Linked DNA regions of Metabacillus sp. B2-18. The main gene of each other region encodes a partner of the protein of the gene in region 2 in a complex. Links are inferred from orthologs where the notes say so. Each region holds a gene or a part of one and is shown on either strand. Other genes may lie near its edges. The genes, in order: LPC09_RS07815 and LPC09_RS08750.

Region 1 (3,285 bases), 190 kb from region 2 along the record:
AAAGGATGGACAAGAATTGGTCATCAACTTGAAGATTTATTCAAACACTTATATGATTTCCTCGGAAGCATTAAGAGAAGCGATTTAACAATTGCCAGCGGTTTTATGAAGTTTGATTATTTACGGAACCAAAATTATAAACCTCGTAAGCCATGGTGGAGTGACACATTATCAAAGCAAGAAAGAAGTAAGATTTATCACTCAGTACTAGAAAACCCTCTTCTATTAGGAGAAGAATTTGCTAAAAAACAGTTCTCTGAAAAGGATTTATTTAAGCATACTGTACTAGAAACTTTGCCGTTTAATTTAGATCATTACTTGAAGACGGGTAAAATTAAAAATGAAAACTCTTTTGTAATTGTTCATTATGATGCTATTCATTCTAAAACAACTGTTTATACAGTACTTTCAAGTGAGCTTGATACAATGGTTAGCTAAAGTGAGAGATTTTTTATCTCTCACTTTTTATTTTATTTTTTTTGTTCACCTTTTTTTTTCTCTTTTTTTTCGTTTCCTGCTATTGCCTCATAAAGCTTTGATGCGTTAACATCACCAGTTTCTTGACCAAATTCTTCTTGTAATATGTCAGTCTCCATCGGTTTCTTATGATTTTGCATATCTTTACTTTTCATATTTTTCTTTTTTGTCATCTTTACTTCCCTTGCTTTCCTTGTTTAGAGTTACGGTTTGCACCCTTCATCAGATCCTGATCATCGTTAATTTCTGCAAATTCAGTATCGGGTAGGCTTTCAGTAGGGGTAAAATTATTTTTTGTAGCTTGATTTCTAAACGCTTTTCTTTTCAAAACGAATCACCTCATATTTTAAGCTTTTATCTAAGCTTTGTTATTATGTTACTTTTTTACTTTTACCTGAAGTTCTCATTTCTATCATAGGTAGAAAACGGAAAATATGTTTAACGCCAATGCCTTCCATAATCCCGATAAAGATGTAAGCTATAACAATGATTAGCTAAACTATAAAGGAAAATTCAAAAAGGATTGATGCTCAATGCATCAATCCTTCGCAATTTATCCAATGATTACTCGCTCTTTTGGATAATGATAATTTGCTTTCCTTTCCTTTGTTCCTAAAAGATACAAAAACGTAAGTATACCAATTCTACCGATAAACATTAAGATCATAATAACAATTTTACCAATTGAGCTTAATTCAGGTGTGATTCCCATCGATAGTCCTGTTGTACCAAATGCTGAACAAACTTCAAATAATATTTTAATAAAATCGAAAGGCTCTGTTATCGTTAATATGACAAGGGCAAAAAAACAAATTAGAAATGCCATCATTGTCACTACGACTGACTTCATTAAATCTTCCTCATAAAGCTCCCTTTTAAAAATCTTAATTGACTTATTTCCTCTTGCAAAATGAAAAAGAAATAAAAGATTTAAAGCAAATGTTGTCGTTCGAATTCCCCCTCCAACTGAGCTTGGAGATGCCCCAATGAACATTAACGCACACATAACTAAAATCGTCGTATCTGTAAACATACTAACGTCCATTGTTGCTAAACCACCACTTCTGGTTGCTGTTGATTGAAATAGAGAGTAAAAAAACGTTTCATGCCATTCTTTTCCTTTAAAAAAATAAGCATACTCAAGAGCAGCAATTGTAATTGTGCCCACCAAAATTAAAGCAAAAAAGGTAATGGATGTTATTTTGGTAAACAACGTAAAACGAAATCGTTGACTTTTATTAAAAAGAAAATCTTTCACTTCAATTAATACCGGAAAACCAATTGCACCCAAAATGATTAAAATCATCACAATAAACTGAATAAAATAATCATCAGCATAGGGGATTAAAGATTGACCAGTAATATCAAAGCCACCATTTGTTGTTGCACTAATCGAAGTGAAAAATCCATGCAGATATGCTTCCTGCCATGTTGGATAGTATTTTAAGAAATAAGTTCCTAAAATTAATGCTCCAATTAATTCAATAATAAGAATGAGTACAATAATTTGCCGAATTAAATTTACGATACCAGATAAGTTGGATTGATTTTGGTCAGTCATGATTAGCTGGCGTTCTTTTAGCCCTATTTTCTTTCCCACAATAAGCCATACAAATGTTCCTAGTGTCATAATGCCTATCCCGCCAAATTGTAAAACAAAGGCTAATATAAAAATACCAGGTACACTAAATGTGTCTGCAGTAGACATTACAGTTAAACCTGTTACACTAACTGCACTAACAGCAGTAAAGAGCCTGTCGATAAAAGCAAACTCAACACCAGGTTTATGTGCCACAGGCAAACTTAATAAAAGAACAGAAACTGTAACAGCTAAAAAGTAATATGAAACAATTAATTGTACCGGGGTTAAAGATTGTATTCGAAGTTTTAATTTATTCATTCATTCTTCATTCCTATCCTGCAAAAACAATTTCCTATATAAAAAACTAAGTCCTATAATCATAAAGAAAAAACGATTAAATGAAAAGTGCTTTATTAGAAAAACTCGCTTTATCTTCAAGCACTAATAACAAGGCATTTGTTATTCACAAATTCATCCAATAAAAATAAATAGATTCAAATCGTACAAAAAAAAAATGACAACGGCACTTCCATTGTCATTCTTTTTTTAATTTATTTAGCTTCTAATCGACTTATACGATCATCAAGATCGGGATGTGTTGAGAATAATGACATCCCTTTTTTACTATTTATTTTTAAAGTTGATAAAGATGCTTGGTCATCTCTAACTCGTTGAGTATAATGTTTTAAAGATCTTAACGCGTGTATCATTTTATCCTTGCCAGCTAAATCAGCTCCACCACGATCAGCATGATATTCACGATATCTAGAGAATGCGAAAACAACCAGGCTTCCCAAAATGGAGAATACAATCTGGAAAATGATCACTGCAATAAAATGAACAATTGGTGCCAGGTCTTCTCGTACAAAACGAGAGGCTACCCATGCAGCAATACGTGCAAAGAATACAACGAACGTATTGACAATTCCTTGTAGCAACGTCATTGTAACCATATCACCATTGGCGATGTGAGCCACCTCATGAGCTAATACACCTTCAATTGCATCATCATCCATTTCCTGAAGAAGTCCCGTTGATACAGCCACCAAAGAACGTCGCTTTGAAGGTCCTGTCGCAAAAGCATTTACTTCAGGTGATTGATAAATACCTACTTGAGGCATCTTTGTTAAACCAGCAGCTCGAGACAATCGATACACTCTTTCAACAAGATCTCTTTCATAAGGCGATAGTTGGCCATCAGGGTTAATTACTTTGACACCCATCAT
Region 2 (3,050 bases):
TATTGATATATCACTTTGTGCTAAAAGTGTTGTTGTTTGTAAATAAGACGAGGGTTCGAACATATGTAGTATTGTAAATGGGACCAAAAAGACAACTGTTAATAATCTTACAGTTTGAAAGATGGTAACTAATGAAGAGTTTGCATGAACAGCCTCACTAGCGGCAACCATTTCTGTTAATCCACCGGGAATAGAAGCAAAAATACTCGTGTTTCGATCGATGTTAACAAGTTTACTAATGATTAAACCGTTACAAACGCTAAGAAAAATTAATAAAACTGTTGTAAGTAAAAAGGGAATCACGTATGGACCTACAAGAACAAAGGTTTCTTTTGTGAATGAAAGTCCAAATGATATTCCTAAAATCATAAATGAACCGTTTTTAAAAAAACTCGGTTGTATAAATGTACTTATTTTTTTAAAAAGTGATCGCCATATTATTAGAAAAGTCATAGGACCTAAAATCCAAGCTAGAGGGAGATGAGCAAGATAAAATAGAAACCCTCCAAATGTTCCGATTATGTAGGGAAATATGACATTGGGTAGTTTTGTACTCATTCTATTCCTCCCACATTACTTGTTTACTAATTTTCTGTTAAAATATGTTTTAATTTTTACACTGTTATTCACTGACTTTCGTCATGCGGTTTTTTATTGTTACTACACCAGTCTTTCTATTTTATCATAAAGTCCGTGAAATTTTTTAAGGTCATCAGGCTTATCTTTGTACAAATTTTGGTTTATAAAAACAAAAAGATAATCATGAGTTGTCCTGTAAAAAAAAGTTGATATGTGATAACATTTTTAATAGTAGTAGCTTATAAAAAGGATTTTGGTTTCTTAAAGCGTTTTCTAACTATTTATTGTGATATTGCGGAGGATTTTAGATGAAAAAAGAATTTGCGGTAATTGGACTTGGGCGTTTTGGAGGCAGTATTTGTCGGGCTCTAAGTGAAGAGGGTATGGAAGTAATGGCTATTGATACAGATGAAGACAAAGTAAATGAGTTTGCAAACGTTGCTTCACATGCTGTTGTTGGAGATTCCACAGATGAAACAGTGTTAAAAAGTCTTGGTATCCGTAACTTTGATCATGTTATTGTTGCGATAGGAGATAATATTCAAGCGAGTATCTTAACCACATTGATTCTTAAAGAATTAGGAGTTAAGCATATTACTGTTAAAGCTCAAAATGATTATCATGAAAAAGTACTATCCAAAATTGGAGCTGACCGTATCGTTCATCCAGAACGTGATATGGGGAGAAGAATTGCTCATAAAATTATTTCAAACAACGTTCTTGACTATTTAGAGCTCTCTGATGAGCATAGCATCGTTGAAATTGTTGCAAATGACAGGCTTAATGGAAACTCCATCATTGATTTAGATATTCGTGCTAAATATGGAATCAATATTGTTGCTGTAAAAAGAGGAAAAGATATTATTGTTTCTCCGCAAGCAAATGAAATTATTCAAAAAAATGATATATTAATCGTTATTGGTGCGGATACAGATATTAACCGTTTCGAAAAACGTTTATTAGGTGACTAAAAAAGCAGTACCCGATTTTTCAATCGGTGTACTGCTTTTTTAATTAAACTTCCATAATAATTGGTAAAATCATTGGGCGACGCTTTGTTTTTTCGTATAAGAATGGAGCGAGTGTGTCAGTGATTTCATTTTTAATTTCGGACCATTGACTTGTGCGACGTTCCATAATTTTGTTCAGATGCTTGGAGATTAGTGATTGAGCATCATTAATTAAATCACCAGATTCGCGCATGTAGACAAAACCTCTAGAGATAATATCTGGACCTGCTGCGATTTTGAAGTCTTTCATGTTGATGCTTACAACGACTATCACAAGACCTTCTTCTGACAGAATTCGGCGGTCTCGGAGGACAATGTTACCGATATCACCAATACCACTTCCATCAATATAAACATTACCTGAAGGGATTTTCCCAGCAATTCCAACTTCTTTATCTCCTATTGCTAGAACCTCTCCGTTATCCATGATAAAACAGTTTTCTTCCTCAACACCACAGTCTACTGCATGTCTAGCATGCATCTTCTGCATACGGAATTCACCATGTATTGGCATAAAGTATTTTGGCTTCATTAATCTAAGCATAAGTTTTTGTTCTTCTTGACCACCGTGACCTGAAGTATGAATGTCGTTAAGTGGTCCGTGGATTACCTCTGCTCCTGCACGGAACAGTTGATTAATCGTTTTGCTAACGCTAAGTGTATTTCCTGGTATTGGAGAAGAAGAGAAGACAACATTGTCCCCAGGTATAATTTGAATTTGTCTATGAGTGCCGTTTGCGATACGCGATAGAGCTGCCATTGGTTCACCTTGAGATCCTGTACAAAGAATTGTCACACGATGAGCTGGCATACGATTAATTTCATGTGCATCTACAAAAGTATCTTTAGGACAACTAATATATCCTAAATCTTGTCCAATTTGTATGGCTGCCTCCATACTTCGCCCAAACACAGCAACTTTACGTCCGTGTGCAACCGCAGCTTCAACTACTTGTTGGAGGCGGTGTATATTTGATGCAAATGTTGCAAAGATAATGCGACCATCAACCTTACGGAAAATTTCGTGTATACTGTCACCGACACGTCTCTCTGACATCGTAAAGGTAGGAATCTCACTGTTTGTACTGTCAGAAAGTAAACACAGAACTCCATCCCGACCAATCTCAGCCATCTTTGTTAAGTTTGCAGGTTCACCTACAGGTGTAAAATCAAATTTAAAGTCACCAGTATGTACGATGTTTCCAGGTGGCGTTTTAACGACAATACCATATGAATCAGGAATACTATGAGTTGTTCTAAAAAAGGTTACAGATGTTTTTCTGAACTTAATAATATCATCTTCCTGAATTTCGATTAATTTAGTTTGTCGAAGAAGTCCGTGCTCTTCAAGTTTGTTTCTGAGTAAACCTAAAGCAAGCTTACCCCCATAAATAGGAATGTTTACTTGACGAAGTAAATATGGAATTCCACCAATGTGGTCTTCATGTCCGTGCGTAATAA

The links.
Region 1: LPC09_RS08750 (region 2) and LPC09_RS07815 share a complex: the UniProt entries of both Bacillus subtilis proteins name them as parts of the ktrCD complex. The link is inferred for Metabacillus sp. B2-18 from one-to-one orthologs.

Annotation. Positions count from the first base shown.
Region 1 is NZ_CP088245.1:1,552,438-1,555,722, reverse strand. Bases 205-3,150 are described here. They hold LPC09_RS07815 (TrkH family potassium uptake protein), read right to left. Parts: upstream 2,378-3,150; coding sequence 1,031-2,377; downstream 205-1,030. Other genes in these bases: htpX (protease HtpX), read right to left, coding at 2,611-3,150; LPC09_RS07820 (hypothetical protein), read right to left, coding at 653-805; LPC09_RS07825 (hypothetical protein), read right to left, coding at 471-650; LPC09_RS07830 (B12-binding domain-containing radical SAM protein), read left to right, coding at 205-438. Outside these bases: more of LPC09_RS07830, read left to right, coding at 1-204; more of htpX, read right to left, coding at 3,151-3,285. UniProt on the Bacillus subtilis protein: Integral membrane subunit of the KtrCD potassium uptake transporter. The 2 major potassium transporter complexes KtrAB and KtrCD confer resistance to both suddenly imposed and prolonged osmotic stress.
Region 2 is NZ_CP088245.1:1,742,730-1,745,779, forward strand. The notes cover bases 8-2,718. They hold LPC09_RS08750 (potassium channel family protein), read left to right. Parts: upstream 8-887; coding sequence 888-1,550; downstream 1,551-2,718. Other genes in these bases: LPC09_RS08745 (AbrB family transcriptional regulator), read right to left, coding at 8-558; rnjA (ribonuclease J1), read right to left, coding at 1,594-2,718. Outside these bases: more of LPC09_RS08745, read right to left, coding at 1-7; more of rnjA, read right to left, coding at 2,719-3,050. UniProt on the Bacillus subtilis protein: Catalytic subunit of the KtrCD potassium uptake transporter. The 2 major potassium transporter complexes KtrAB and KtrCD confer resistance to both suddenly imposed and prolonged osmotic stress.